One region of the Kitasatospora fiedleri genome, then DNA from elsewhere that is predicted to be linked to it. Evidence: riboswitches for the same ligand, from Rfam matches in the RefSeq annotation. Region 1 holds a riboswitch; the other holds the start of a gene.
What was found. Region 1 has a riboswitch for glycine ahead of gcvP (aminomethyl-transferring glycine dehydrogenase). Riboswitches for the same ligand answer to the same signal wherever they lie in the genome.
Positions count from the first base shown of each region.

Region 1 (7,128 bases):
CCGATCAGGTGGGAGACTTTCGCGGTTGCCCTCTCGGGCCTCCTGGAGTGGAGCCTCCACTTGCTGGCCGGGCAACCCGAAGGCTCGTCCGGCCGGTCAGTCTCGAATCATACCAGCGTTCCGGGGCCGACCGGTATTCCGACCCCCCGCCACCCGCCTTGTACGCTCCATCCGTACCCCGCTTTCGCACCAGCACTCCGGAGTGACGCCTTGACCAGCCAGCCCGACCACGCGCCCGAGTCCGAGTCCGACCAGGCCCTCGGCTTCGACGACCTGACCCGTGACATCGCCGAGGTCCCCGCCGTCGAGGTGATCACCACCGTCGCCGTCCACCTGATGAGCGCCGCCGCCGTCAAGTGCGGCCTCGCCGAGGGCGGCGAGGCCGACAAGGACCTCGACGAGGCCCGCAAGCTGATCACCGCCCTGGCCGGCCTGGTCACCGCCGGGGCCCCCGAGATCTCCAACTTCCACGCCGCCCCCCTCCGCGACGGCCTCCGCTCCCTCCAGCTCGCCTTCCGCGAAGCCTCCCTCGTCCCCGACGCCCCCGGCACCGGCCCCGGCGAGAAGTTCACCGGCCCCGTCTACTCCTGACGCCCCCGCCCCCGGGGCCCCGCCGGAGGCACCCCGCCCCGCCAGGGGCGCGGGGAACTGCGCGCAGCGGAAGGCGACGACGCCGAAGCCGCCCAGCCGAGAGAACTTCCCCGGCCGAGCGGCTTCCGTCATCCTCCCCCGCCCCGCAGGGCCCCGCCGGAGGCGCCTCCCCGTCCTCCGCCTCCCCGCCCCGCCAGGGGCGCGGGGAACTGCGCGCAGCGGAAGGCGACGACGCCGAAGCCGCCCAGCCGAGGGAACTCCCCCGGCCGGGCGGCTTCTACGCTCCCGCTACGCGCTCACGCGTCGTACTCGTCCAGCGGCGGGCACGAGCAGACCAGGTTCCGGTCGCCGTACGCGCCGTCGATCCGCCGCACCGCCGGCCAGTACTTGTCCGCCGGGTTGACGCCCGCCGGGAAGACCGCCTCCTCGCGGGTGTACGGGTGCGCCCACTCGCCGGCCAGCATCGCCGCGGTGTGCGGGGCGTTGCGCAGCGGGTTGTCGTCCGCCGCCCACTCGCCCGCGCCGACCTTCTCGATCTCGCCGCGGATGGCGATCATCGCCTCGCAGAACCGGTCGATCTCGTGCAGGTCCTCGGACTCGGTCGGCTCGATCATCAGCGTCCCGGCGACCGGGAACGACATGGTCGGCGCGTGGAAGCCGTAGTCAATCAGCCGCTTGGCGATGTCGTCGACGCTGACGCCGGTCTCCTTGCTGAGCGGCCGCAGGTCGATGATGCACTCGTGCGCGACCAGTCCGCCGGGGCCGGTGTAGAGCACGGGGTAGTGCGGGGCGAGTCGCTTGGCGATGTAGTTGGCGTTCAGCACGGCCACCTGGGTGGCGCGCTTGAGGCCCTCGCCGCCCATCAGGCGGACGTACGCCCAGGAGATCGGCAGGATCGCCGCCGAGCCCCAGGGCGCGGCCGAGATCGGGCCGACGCCGGTCGCGGGGCCGGCCTCGGCCTGGAGCGGGTGGTTGGGCAGGTACGGCGCGAGGTGCGCGCGCACCGCGACCGGGCCGACGCCGGGGCCGCCGCCGCCGTGCGGGATGCAGAAGGTCTTGTGCAGGTTGAGGTGCGAGACGTCCGCGCCGAACTTGCCGGGCTTGGCCAGGCCGACCAGCGCGTTGAGGTTGGCGCCGTCGACGTACACCTGGCCGCCGGCCTCGTGGACGAGCGCGCAGATCCGGGTGATCTCGGTCTCGAACACGCCGTGGGTGGACGGGTAGGTGACCATCAGCACGGCGAGCTGCTCGCCGTGCTGGGCGATCTTCGCCTTCAGGTCCTCGACGTCCACGTCGCCGTCGGCCAGCGTCTTGACCACGACGACCCGCATGCCGGCCATCGCCGCCGAGGCGGCGTTGGTGCCGTGCGCGGAGGACGGGATCAGGCAGACGTCGCGCTGGGTGTCGCCGTTCGCCCGGTGGTAGGCCCGGACGGCCAGCAGGCCGGCCAGCTCGCCCTGCGAACCGGCGTTGGGCTGGATCGAGACGGCGTCGTAGCCCGTCACCTCCACCAGCTGCTGCTCCAGCTCCCGGATCAGCGTGAGGTACCCGGCCGCCTGGTCGACCGGCGCGAACGGGTGCAGCTGCCCGAACTCGGGCCAGGTGACCGGCTCCATCTCGGTGGTCGCGTTGAGCTTCATGGTGCAGGAGCCCAGCGGGATCATGCCGCGGTCGAGCGCGTAGTCGCGGTCGGAGAGCCGGCGCAGGTAGCGCAGCATGGCGGTCTCGGAGCGGTGGCTGTGGAAGACCGGGTGGGTGAGGTACTCGTCCTCGCGCAGCAGCCCGGCGGGCAGCGCGTCGGCGTCCTCGGCGATCTCGGCGTCCTCGACCCCGAACGCGGCGAGCACGGCGGCCAGGTGCGCGCGGGTGGTGGTCTCGTCGCAGGACACCGACACCCGGTCGCCGTCGACCCGGTGCACGTTGACGCCGCCGGCCAGCGCAGCGGCGACGACCTGGTCGGCCCGGCCGGGCACCACGGCGGTGACGGTGTCGAAGAACGCGTCGTGGGCGAGCTCGACGCCGCCCGCGCGCAGGCCGGCGGCGAGCGCGGCGGCGTAGCGGTGGGTGCGGCGGGCGATGTCGGCGAGGCCGTCGGGGCCGTGGTAGACGGCGTACATGGAGGCCATCACGGCGAGCAGCACCTGCGCGGTGCAGATGTTGGAGGTGGCCTTCTCGCGGCGGATGTGCTGCTCGCGGGTCTGCAGGGCGAGCCGGTAGGCGCGGTTGCCGTCGGCGTCGACGGAGACGCCGACCAGGCGGCCGGGCAGGTTGCGTGCGTACTCGGCGCGCACGGCCAGGTAGCCGGCGTGCGGGCCGCCGAAGCCCATCGGGACGCCGAAGCGCTGCGAGGTGCCGCAGGCGATGTCGGCGCCGAGCTCGCCGGGCGAGCGCAGCAGGGTGAGGGCGAGCAGGTCGGCGGCGACGGCGACCACCGCGCCGAGCCCGTGCGCCTGCTCGATGACGGCCTTCGGGTCCCGGACCGCGCCGGACGCGCCGGGGTACTGGAGCAGCACGCCGAACACGCCGCGCTCGGCGATCTCGGCGGGGATGCCGTCGGACAGGTCCGCGGTGACGACCTCGACGCCGGTCGGTTCGGCGCGGGTCTCGATCACGGCGAGGGTCTGCGGCAGGGTGTCGGCGTCGACCAGGAAGACGCCGGCCTTGTTCTTGGTGACGCGCCGGGCCAGCGCCATCGCCTCGGCGGCGGCGGTGCCCTCGTCGAGCAGCGAGGAGCCGGAGGTGTCCAGGCCCGTCAGGTCGGCGACCACGGTCTGGAAGTTGAGCAGCGCCTCCAGGCGGCCCTGCGAGATCTCCGGCTGGTACGGGGTGTAGGCGGTGTACCAGGCCGGGTTCTCCAGCACGTTGCGCAGGATGACCGGCGGGGTGAAGGTGCCGTAGTAGCCGAGGCCGATCATCGAGGTGAGGACCTGGTTGCGGCCGGCCAGCTCGCGCAGTTCGGCGAGCACCTGGGCCTCGCTGCGGCCGGCGGGCAGGCCGAGCGCGGTGAGGCTGCGGATGGCGTCGGGGACGGCGGCGTCGGACAGCTCGTCCAGGGAGGCGTAGCCGACCTGGGCCAGCATCTTCTGCTGGGCGTCGCTGTCGGGACCGATGTGGCGGTGCTCGAAGGGGCTGGCCTGCTCAAGGTCGCTGAGCGTCGGCTGGGCGTTCATGGGGGTCGGGCCTCCTGGTCGCGGACCGGCGGTGGTACGCACGCGGTCGGCGGCCGTGGGAGCGCCTGGGCGTACGAACCCGTCAGCCTCCCCCTCTGTCATCGGTACCTGAGAGCTTCGCACGTCCGGACCGCGCGGGCCCGCCCGGCTTGCACCGTCGGCGAGGGCGGGTCGGCCGGCTCCGGTGCCGACGGTCCTGCCCTGCTTTCCAGAGTGACCTGGCCCGTTCGGTACGGATGCCTGAGAGATTCCGGGGAGGGGTTGCTCCTTCGGCGCCCCGCACCCCGCCGTTCGGGCGGTTCCGGGACTCTCCCGAGCGGGCTCGGCGGTCGCCTCCGAGGGTACCAGCGCGGGCCTCCCGGATCACCGGTGCGGCCCTGTGATCTGCCCCGGACGGCGGTGTCCGGGGTGCCGCCGCCCGTGACGTGCCGTTTGGTGTGAAGTGGCGGCCCGGCACGCTCCTCCGGCCGCCTCCGGACGGATCTTCCCAGGAGCAGCAGGACTGGAGGACAGCGTGCAGACCGATATCGATCCGCGCGACCTGATCGGACACAAGGCGGTCGACCGGAACGGTGACAAGATCGGCACGGTCGACGAGGTGTACCTGGACGACGCCACCGGCGAACCGGAGTGGGCGGCCGTCCGCACGGGGATCTTCGGCCGGGACGCCTTCGTCCCGCTGACCACCAGCGAGTTCGCGGGCGACGAGCTGCGCGTCCCGTACGACAAGTCGCTGATCAAGGAGTCGCCGGACTTCGGCGTGGGCCAGCACCTCTCGCCGGCCCAGGAGCTGCAGCTGTACCGCTACTACGGGCTGGACACGGGCGGCGACGCCGGTTCGGGCCCGGCGGCGGTGGACGGCACGGCCAAGGCGGCCGGGACGGCGGCGGCCGCCGGGACCGCCGGGGCGGCGGCGACCGCGAAGGAGCACCCGCGCGAGGAGCCCGCGGCGCCCGCCCCGGACCGCGACTTCGGCACCGTCGCCTCCTCCCCCGCCCCGGCGCCCGCCCCCGGCACCGTCGCCGCGGCCCCGGCCGCGCACGCCGCGGGCAGGCACCAGCAGGCCCAGCCGCACCCGCAGTCGCAGTCGCAGTCGCAGCAGCAGCCGTCCGCCCGGTCGGCCGCGGCGGAGCCGACCGCGCCGGTGGAGATCACCTGCCGCGAGGAGCGGATCGACATCAGCACCGAGTGGCACGAGGTGGGCACCACCCGGCTGCGCAAGTACGTGACCACCGAGCAGGTGGAGCGCCGGGTGCCGGTGGTGCGCGAGCGGGTGCGGGTGGAGCGGATTCCGGTGTCGGACGCGGAGCGGGCGGCGCTGAGCGAGCAGGAGATCGCCGAGGCGGTCGAGGAGGTCACGCTGCGCGAGGAGCGCCCGGTGGTGCGCAAGTACCTGGCGCCGATCGAGCGGGTGCGGCTGGTGGTGGAGCGGTACACCGAGGAGGAGGTGGTCCGCGAGGAGCTGCGCCGCGAGCAGGTGGAGGTGCACGACGCGACCACCGGCGAGGGGGACGGCGAGGGGCCGCGGCAGCACCGGCCGTGGAACGCGCAGCCGCAGTCGCCGGCGGCCCGGCCGCAGTCGGCCGCCGCGAACGGCAGCGCGGAGCACGCCCGCCCGGAGCCGCTGCGCTCCTGACGGCCCGTCGGCCGTCCGGCCCCGGCCCGCTCCGGCGGGTCGGGGCCGGCGCTTTGCCAAAGCTTCACCGGTCGATATTTGACAGAGTGAAGCATCTCCCGACATCGTTACTTCAGTCCCTGCACCATCGCCTTTCTGAAGCAACCTGTCGGAGGAGTCCCCGTGAGTGAGGCACCACAGCCCACCCCCACGGCCGCCAAGCCCACCAGCGCCCGGGTCCTGCCCGCCCTGATCCTGGCCATGCTGGCCTTCAGCGTGGTGCAGACCGCGGTCGTCCCGATCCTGCCGGGCCTGGCCCGCGAACTGAACGTCTCGGGCTCCAACATCACCTGGCTGATGACCGCCAACCTGCTCTCCGCGGCGGTGCTCACCCCGCTGCTGGGCCGCTTCGGCGACCTGCGCGGACGCAAGCCCATGCTGCTGGTCTCGCTGGCCGGCCTGGTGCTCGGCTCCGGCCTCGCGGTGGGCACCCACTCCTTCACCTGGCTGGTGGTCGCCCGGGTGCTGCAGGGCGCGGGCGGCGGCGTGCTGCCGCTGGCGATCAGCATCGTCCGCGACGAGCTGCCCCGGCACAAGGTGACCGGCGGCGTCGCCGCGATCTCCGCCTCGATGGGCGTCGGCTCCGGCCTCGGCCTGGTCGCCACCGGCCTGCTGCTGGAGCACTGGAGCTACAAGTCGATCTTCTGGATGGGCCTGGTCTTCGGCCTGATCGCGGTCCTGCTGGTGGTCCTGCGGGTCCCCGCCGACCCGGTCACCGACAAGGAGGGCGGCGCCGACCCGCTCGGCGCGCTCACCCTGGCCGGCTGGCTCTCCGCCCTGCTGGTCGCCGTCAGCCAGGGCAACCACTGGGGCTGGACGTCCACCCGCACCCTCGGCCTGTTCGCCGTCGCCGCCGTGGTCGCCCTGGTCTGGCTCCTGGTCGAGTCCAAGGTCGCCCACCCGCTGGTCGACCTGTCGATGATGGCCCGCCCCGCCGTCGCCTTCACCAACATCTCCGGCCTGCTGATCGGCTTCGGCATGTACGGCTCGTTCATGGTGATCAGCAACTTCGCGCAGACCCCGGAGAAGCTCACCCACTACGGCTTCACCGCCACCGTCCTGCACGCCGGCGTCATGCTGCTGCCCTCCGCGATCGGCTCGATGGTCGCCGCCCCGCTCGGCGCCCTGCTGATCGCCCGCCGCGGCCCCCGCCTCCCGCTGGTGCTCGGCGGCTTCCTCGGCGCCGTCTCGATGGCCTACCTGGCGCTGCGCCACGGCGCCGAGTTCGACATCTACTTCTCCTCCGCGGTCTTCGGCCTCGGCGTCGGCCTCGCCTACGCCGCGATGCCCGCCTACATCAACGGCGCCGTCCCCGCCGAGCAGTCCGGCATCGCCAACGGCATGAACGCCGTGCTGCGCACCGTCGGCGGCGCGGTCGGCACCGCGGTGATGAGCGCGATCCTCACCGGCGACATCCTCAAGCTCCCGGTGCCGATCCAGCTCCCCACCGAGAACGCCTACCAGAACGCCTTCTGGGTGGCCGGCGCGATGTGCCTGGTGGCCGCCGCCGTCCCGTTCGCCATCCGGGCCGTCAAGTCCGCCCCGGCCCCCGCCGAGCAGGCCGCCCCGGCCCTCACCAAGACCGACGCCTGACGGCGTCCCCCTCGCGTACTGGACACACGCGAGCAGCAGGAGCACCCCCCGCCACGGGCATCGGCGGGGGGTGCTCCTGCTCCCTCCGCCCCCGCACGC
Region 1 covers NZ_OX419519.1:1,460,395-1,467,522, forward strand. The annotation lists gene QMQ26_RS07115 (DUF1844 domain-containing protein) at 211-591, shown strand; gene gcvP (aminomethyl-transferring glycine dehydrogenase) at 888-3,761, opposite strand; glycine riboswitch at 3,980-4,086, opposite strand; gene QMQ26_RS07125 (PRC and DUF2382 domain-containing protein) at 4,276-5,397, shown strand; gene QMQ26_RS07130 (MFS transporter) at 5,560-7,029, shown strand; partial or broken gene QMQ26_RS07135 (DNA polymerase IV) at 7,056-7,128, opposite strand, start outside.

Region 2 (7,128 bases), 3.6 Mb from region 1:
GCACGTAGAAGGGCTGTACCCGCCCCAGCATCCAGTCCACCACCGGATCGGCGACCAGGTCGAGCAGCACCAGGTGGACGCCCCAGCTGGGCGGCGCGGTTCCGAGCGCCCGGCCCAGCGCGGTGTTCACCTCGGCCGGGTCGGCGGGGGCCGCCGGGTCCAGCTGCACGCCGACGTACAGCAGGGTCGGCTCGCCCTCCACCCGGGCCAGCGCCCGACGGGCCGTCAGGACGCCGGGCAGCGCGACGAGTTCGCCGGTCGCGGCGGCCAGGAAGGCGAACGGCTCCTGGTGCGGCTCGGGCTCCTTGAGCGCCACCCGGGCCCCCTCGGTCACCCCCTGCGCCTCCCACTGCTCGCCGCGCGGCCCGCGCCGCAGCTCGCCGACGCCCTCCGGCGGCACCGGGATGCCCACCGGCGCCTCCGGGTTGACCGCGACGCCGATGCCCAGCGGCAGCCCGCGGGCGAACTCCCACATCGGGGCGATCGCGAACGGGATGCCCGGGCAGTGCCGGAGGTACTGCTCCTGCGAGGAGTACACCGGGACGTACGGCGCCCCGGCCAGCTCCAGCGTCGGCAGGTCCAGCGCCTCGGCGTCCGGGGAGGTGCCGGACGGCAGCGGAATCCACACCTGGCTGCGGGCCAGCACCTCGATCACCCGGGGCGTCGCCCCGGGGTCGCCGAGCGCGGCCGTCAGCACCTGCTCCAGCTCGTTGGCCGGCCAGGGCCCGCCCTCCAGCACCCCGTCCAGCGGGAACCCCATCTCGCCCTCCACATCCGCGGTTGCGATCAGATTAGCGGCGCGCGGACCCGGCGCGGCGGCCCGGTGCGGCCCCGTCCGCCGGGCCCGCTCCGGCCCCCTCTCCCGCGACCCGCCCCCGGCATGCCATGATGGGCCCGCCCTAACTTCATACCGGCCGCTCGAACCCGCGCGGGAGAGCCGGAACGGCCTGGCACAGGCCGCGACCGGCGCCGAAGGAGCAAGTCCTCCCCGGAATCTCTCAGGCACCCCTACCGCCCGGGCGAGGCAGATCTGGAAAGTGGACACGGCCGCGCCGTGCGCCCACCCACGGTGCAAGCCGCCATCCTGTTCAGGAGGCGGCGAAGCTCTCAGGTTCGACGACAGATGGGGGAGATTCGCCCCAGCCTGCCCGTTTCCAGATCCCGGGAGTCCTGTCGTGTCCCTCCGCCTGACCGCGCTCGACGCGCTGCACCGCTCGCTCGGCGCCACCATGACCGACTTCGCGGGCTGGGACATGCCGCTGCGCTACGGCAGCGAGCGCGAGGAGCACCTCGCGGTCCGCACGAAGGCGGGCCTGTTCGACCTCTCGCACATGGGCGAGATCACCGTCTCCGGCCCGCAGGCCGGCGAGCTGCTCGACCACGCCCTGGTCGGCTTCATCTCCGCGCTCGGCGTGCTGCGCGCCCGCTACACCATGATCTGCCGCGAGGACGGCGGCATCCTGGACGACCTGATCGTCTACCGCACCGCCGAGCACGAGTACCTGGTGGTGGCCAACGCCTCCAACGCCCAGGTGGTGCTGGACGCGCTGACCGAGCGCGCGGCCGGCTTCGACGCCGTGGTCCGCGACGACCGGGACGCCTACGCGCTGCTCGCCGTCCAGGGCCCGGAGGCGAACGGCATCCTGGCCAAGCTGACCGACGCCGACCTGCCCGGCCTGAAGTACTACGCCCTGCTGCCCGCCACCGTGGCCGGCCGCCAGGTCTGGCTGGCCCGCACCGGCTACACCGGCGAGGACGGCTTCGAGGTGTTCTGCGCCCCGGCCGACGCCGCGCACCTGTGGACCGCGCTGACCGAGGCGGGCACCGCCGAGGGCCTGGTCCCGTGCGGCCTGTCCTGCCGCGACACGCTGCGCCTGGAGGCCGGCATGCCGCTGTACGGGCACGAGCTGTCCACCGAGCTGACCCCGTTCGACGCCGGCCTGGGCCGGGTGGTCCGCTTCGACAAGACCACCAACGACGGCGCCTTCGTCGGCCGCAAGGCGCTGGAGGAGGCCGCCGCCGCGGCCGAGTCCGCCCCGCCGCGCAAGCTGGTCGGCCTGGTCTCCGAGGGCAGGCGCGTCCCGCGCGCCGAGTACGCGGTGGTGGACGCCGAGGGCGCCGTGATCGGCCGGATCACCTCCGGCGCGCCGTCCCCGACCCTGGGCAAGCCGATCGCCATCGCGTACGTGGACGCCGCGCACGCCGAGCCGGGTGGCACCGTCGCGGTGGACGTCCGCGGCAAGGCCGAGCCGGTCGAGGTGGTCGCGCTGCCGTTCTACCGGCGTGCCCGCTGACCTCGGCCTCTCCCCCGGCCTCCTCCCCGAGCCAGTCCTTTTCCGGTTCGTCCGCCCAGCGGACGGCCGCGCCCGCCCCTCCCGCGATCCTGGAGAATGACGCCATGAGCAACCCCACGCACCTGCAGTACACCAAGGAGCACGAGTGGCTGACCGCCGCCGTGGACGGGGTGTCGACGGTCGGCATCACCGCGCACGCGGCCGACGCCCTCGGCGACATCGTGTACGTCCAGCTCCCCGCAGTGGGTGACACCGTCACCGCGGGTGAGACCTGTGGCGAGCTCGAATCCACCAAGTCGGTCAGCGACCTCTACTCCCCCGCCACCGGCGAGGTCACCGAGGTCAACCAGGCGGTCATCGACGAGCCGGCCCTGGTCAACTCGGAGCCCTTCGAGGGCGGTTGGCTGTTCAAGGTCCGGGTCGAGGCGACCGACGAGCTGCTCGACGCCGACGGCTACACCGCCTTCACCGGCGCCTGACCGGGAGACCCCCCTGATGACGGTTCTCAACCAGTCCCTGCACGCGCTCGACCCGGAGATCGCCGCCGCGGTCGACGCCGAGCTGCACCGCCAGCAGACCACCCTGGAAATGATCGCCTCCGAGAACTTCGCCCCGGTGGCGGTCATGGAGGCCCAGGGCTCGGTGCTCACCAACAAGTACGCCGAGGGCTACCCCGGCCGCCGCTACTACGGCGGCTGCGAGCACGTCGACGTGGTCGAGCAGATCGCCATCGACCGGATCAAGGAGCTGTTCGGCGCCGAGCACGCCAACGTGCAGCCGCACTCCGGCGCGCAGGCGAACGCCGCGGCGATGTTCGCGCTGATCCAGCCGGGCGACACCATCCTGGGCCTGAACCTGGCCCACGGCGGCCACCTGACCCACGGCATGAAGATCAACTTCTCGGGCAAGCTCTACAACGTGGTCGCCTACCACGTGGACGAGAAGTCCGGCCAGGTCGACATGGCCGAGGTCGAGCGCCTCGCCAAGGAGCACCGGCCCAAGCTGATCATCGCCGGCTGGTCCGCCTACCCCCGCCAGCTGGACTTCGCCGAGTTCCGCCGGGTCGCGGACGAGGTCGGCGCCCTGCTGATGGTCGACATGGCGCACTTCGCCGGCCTGGTCGCCGCCGGACTGCACCCCTCCCCGGTGCCGTACGCGGACGTGGTCACCACCACCACCCACAAGACCCTGGGCGGCCCGCGCGGCGGCGTCATCCTCTCCAAGGCCGAGCACGCCAAGAAGATCAACTCCGCGGTCTTCCCCGGCCAGCAGGGCGGCCCGCTGGAGCACGTGATCGCCGCCAAGGCCGTCGCGTTCAAGGTCGCGGCCTCCGAGGAGTTCAAGGAGCGCCAGCGCCGCACCCTGGAGGGCGCGAAGATCCTCGCCGAGCGCCTGCTCCAGGACGACGTGACCGCCTCCGGCGTCTCCGTCCTCTCCGGCGGCACCGACGTGCACCTGGTCCTGGTCGACCTGCGCAACAGCGAGCTCAACGGCCAGGACGCCGAGGACCGCCTGCACGAGGTCGGCATCACGGTCAACCGCAACGCCGTCCCGAACGACCCGCGCCCGCCGATGGTCACCTCCGGCCTGCGGATCGGCACCCCGGCGCTGGCCACCCGCGGCTTCGGCGCCGAGGACTTCCGCGAGGTCGCCGACGTCATCGCCGAGGCGCTCAAGCCCGGCTTCGACGCGGCCAAGGCCGAGGCGCTCAAGGCCCGGGTGACCGCGCTCGCGGCCGCCCACCCGCTCTACCCGGAGCTGTAGGACCCCGCCCGGCGGGCCGCCCGACCGGCGGCCCGCCCGGGCTTCCCGGGGCACCACGCACACTGGAGAGGTGCGCGCGGTGCCCCGTTCCATGCCGCGCCCCGCCCCACCGGGCGGGAACCGGCACACCACCACGAGACCGGACAAGGACGTCACCCCGTGGCCATCAGCGTCTTCGACCTCTTCTCCATCGGCATCGGCCCCTCCTCCTCGCACACCGTGGGCCCGATGCGCGCGGCCCGGATGTTCGCCCGCCGGCTCGGCTCCGAGGGCCTGCTGGAGCGGGTCGCCACCGTCCGCGCCGAGCTGTACGGCTCGCTCGGCGCCACCGGGCACGGCCACGGCACCCCCAAGGCCGTCCTGCTCGGCCTGGAGAACCACTCGCCCCGCACGGTCGACGTCGACCGCGCCGACCTGGACGTCGAGCGGATTCGCGCCGAGAAGCGGCTCAGCCTGCTCGGCCGGCACGAGATCCCGTTCGACCCGGACCACGACCTGGTCCTGCACCGCCGCAAGGCGCTCCCGTACCACGCCAACGGCATGGCCCTGTGGGCGTACGACGCCTCCGGCGAGACGCTGCTGGAGAAGACCTACTACTCGGTCGGCGGCGGCTTCGTGGTCGACGAGGACGCCCTCGGCGAGGCCCGGATCAAGCCCGACGACACCGCCCTGCGGTACCCCTTCCGCACCGGCGAGGAGCTGCTGCGGCTGACCAGGGAGACCGGCCTGTCCATCTCCGGCCTGATGCTGGAGAACGAGAAGGCGTGGCGCACCGAGGCCGAGATCCGGGCCGGGCTGCTGGAGATCTGGGCCGTCATGAAGGAGTGCGTCGCGGCCGGCATGTCCCGCGAGGGCATCCTCCCCGGCGGCCTCAAGGTCCGCCGCCGGGCCGCCTCCGCCGCCCGCGCGCTGCGCGCCGAGGGCGTCAACCCGGGCAACGCGATGGAGTGGGTCACCCTCTACGCGATGGCCGTCAACGAGGAGAACGCCTCCGGCCGCCGGGTGGTCACCGCCCCCACCAACGGCGCCGCCGGGATCATCCCGGCCGTCCTGCACTACTACCTGAACTTCATCCCGGGCTCGGACGAGGAGGGCATCGTCCGCTTCCTGCTCGCGGCGGGCGCGATCGGCATGCTCTTCAAGGAGAACGCCTCCATCTCCGGCGCCGAGGTCGGCTGCCAGGGCGAGGTCGGCTCCGCCTGCTCGATGGCCGCGGGCGGCCTCGCCGAGGTCCTCGGCGGCACCCCCGAGCAGGTCGAGAACGCCGCCGAGATCGGCATCGAGCACAACCTCGGCCTCACCTGCGACCCGGTCGGCGGCCTGGTCCAGATCCCCTGCATCGAACGCAACGGCATGGCCTCGGTGAAGGCCGTCACCGCCGCCCGGATGGCCCTGCGCGGCGACGGGCGCCACCATGTCTCCCTCGACAAGGCGATCAAGACCATGAAGGAGACCGGCGCCGACATGAAGGTCAAGTACAAGGAGACCAGCCGCGGCGGCCTCGCCGTCAACGTCATCGAGTGCTGACCCCGGAAACGGTACGGGGCCCCTGTCCGCGGTGGTGCGCGGTCCGGGGCCCCTGTGCGTCCTCCGGCGGCCAAGGGGGTGCGTGCCGGCGGAGGGGAGGCGTCGGGTTGTGCTGCCCGACGTGCATGACTATCGCATGCCGTGAACCGGTGAACAAAATCGAAACCAAGGCGTGTGGTTCACTTCACCTTCACATTCCAGGTGGGACGGCGGGGTGGGCTCAGAGTGGATCGGTGCGGGCTCAGAGCGCGGCGGCGGCGATGGCGGCGGCCCGCTCGCGGATTCTGATCTCGAACCAGACGCCCTTGCCGCGCGGCAGCAGGTCGGCGCCCCAGCGGTCGGCGAGCGACTCCACCAGCCGCAGGCCGTGGCCGTTCTGGTAGCCGACCTCGGGGGCCCGGATCAGGCAGGGCAGGGCGCGCGAGGAGTCCCGGACCTCGACCCGCAGCCAGCCGGGGCGGCGGGTCACCTTGAGTCCGATCATCCGGCCGCCCGCGTGCCGGACGGCGTTGGCCACCAGTTCGCCCGTGAGCAACTCCCCGGCCTCCAGCAGCTGGTGGAGTTTCCACGTCCGTAAGACCGAGAGGACCAGCCGGCGGGCCACCTTGGCCGACTCCGGGCGGGAGGGCAGCCGCACCTCCTCCGCGGCGTCGGGATCGCTGAGGACGCCGAAGAAGAGGTGCTCCATCTCCTCCGGCGTCAGCCGCTCCAGATCGGCCAGCACCACACCGGCGCCGATCACTGACGGATCGTCACCACGCCTGCCGGCCGCCGGAAGTGATGACCGGTCTGCTTCGCCCCATGCCGCCATGCGCCCCATCATTGCGGAACGCGAGCGGCCGCGTACGGACAATGAGCAAACGATCACTATTCATTTGGCATATGCCGTCAGCAACCGAACGGACGCCCGGGCGTCACCACTGCGCCCAGGGGGTGTTCCACCCGCCCAGGCCGTTGTCGATCGAGACCGTCGCGCCCTTGGAGTTGACCACCTTGAACACGTCCCCGACCATGCTGGAGTTGTAGAGCTTGCCCGCCGGGGTGCCGTCGCCGCCCTTGGCGGTGTCGGTGACGCCGATGCAGCCGTGGCTGCCGTTGGAGCGGCCGATCACGCCCGCGCTCCACGAGTTGCCGTGCACGTAGGTGCCGGAGTCCGTCAACCTCATGGCGTGCGGAACCACCAGGTCGTACTCGTCGCCGGAGCCCTCCTTGGTGACGCCGTTGGAGGTCATCCGGGTGGTGCCCTCCATCGCCTCGACCACCATGACGCCGTTCCAGGTGTCGTAGCCGGGCTTGCCGGCCGTGAACTCGACGGTGTCGGTCTGCTGGCCGTCCCGGACCACCGACATCCGGTGGGTGTTGACGTCCACGGTGGAGACCTGCGAGCGGCCGATGGTGAACGGCTCGTCCTTGTCCACGTCGCCGTACACGCCGGGCGCGGTCTCCACGTTCTTGAGCTTGTAGTGGATGGTGACCTTGGTGTTGGCGTTCCAGTAGTTCTCCGGCCGGAAGTCGATCCGCTTGTCGTTGACCCAGTGGCCGC
Region 2 covers NZ_OX419519.1:5,081,418-5,088,545, reverse strand. The annotation lists gene QMQ26_RS23425 (enhanced serine sensitivity protein SseB) at 1-760, opposite strand, end outside; glycine riboswitch at 920-1,024, shown strand; glycine riboswitch at 1,025-1,133, shown strand; gene gcvT (glycine cleavage system aminomethyltransferase GcvT) at 1,230-2,294, shown strand; gene gcvH (glycine cleavage system protein GcvH) at 2,399-2,773, shown strand; gene QMQ26_RS23410 (serine hydroxymethyltransferase) at 2,790-4,058, shown strand; gene QMQ26_RS23405 (L-serine ammonia-lyase) at 4,218-5,585, shown strand; gene QMQ26_RS23400 (ATP-binding protein) at 5,827-6,324, opposite strand; gene QMQ26_RS23395 (L,D-transpeptidase) at 6,500-7,128, opposite strand, start outside.
Region 2: linked by a shared signal. The riboswitch ahead of gcvT (glycine cleavage system aminomethyltransferase GcvT) and the one ahead of gcvP (aminomethyl-transferring glycine dehydrogenase) in region 1 are both predicted to bind glycine.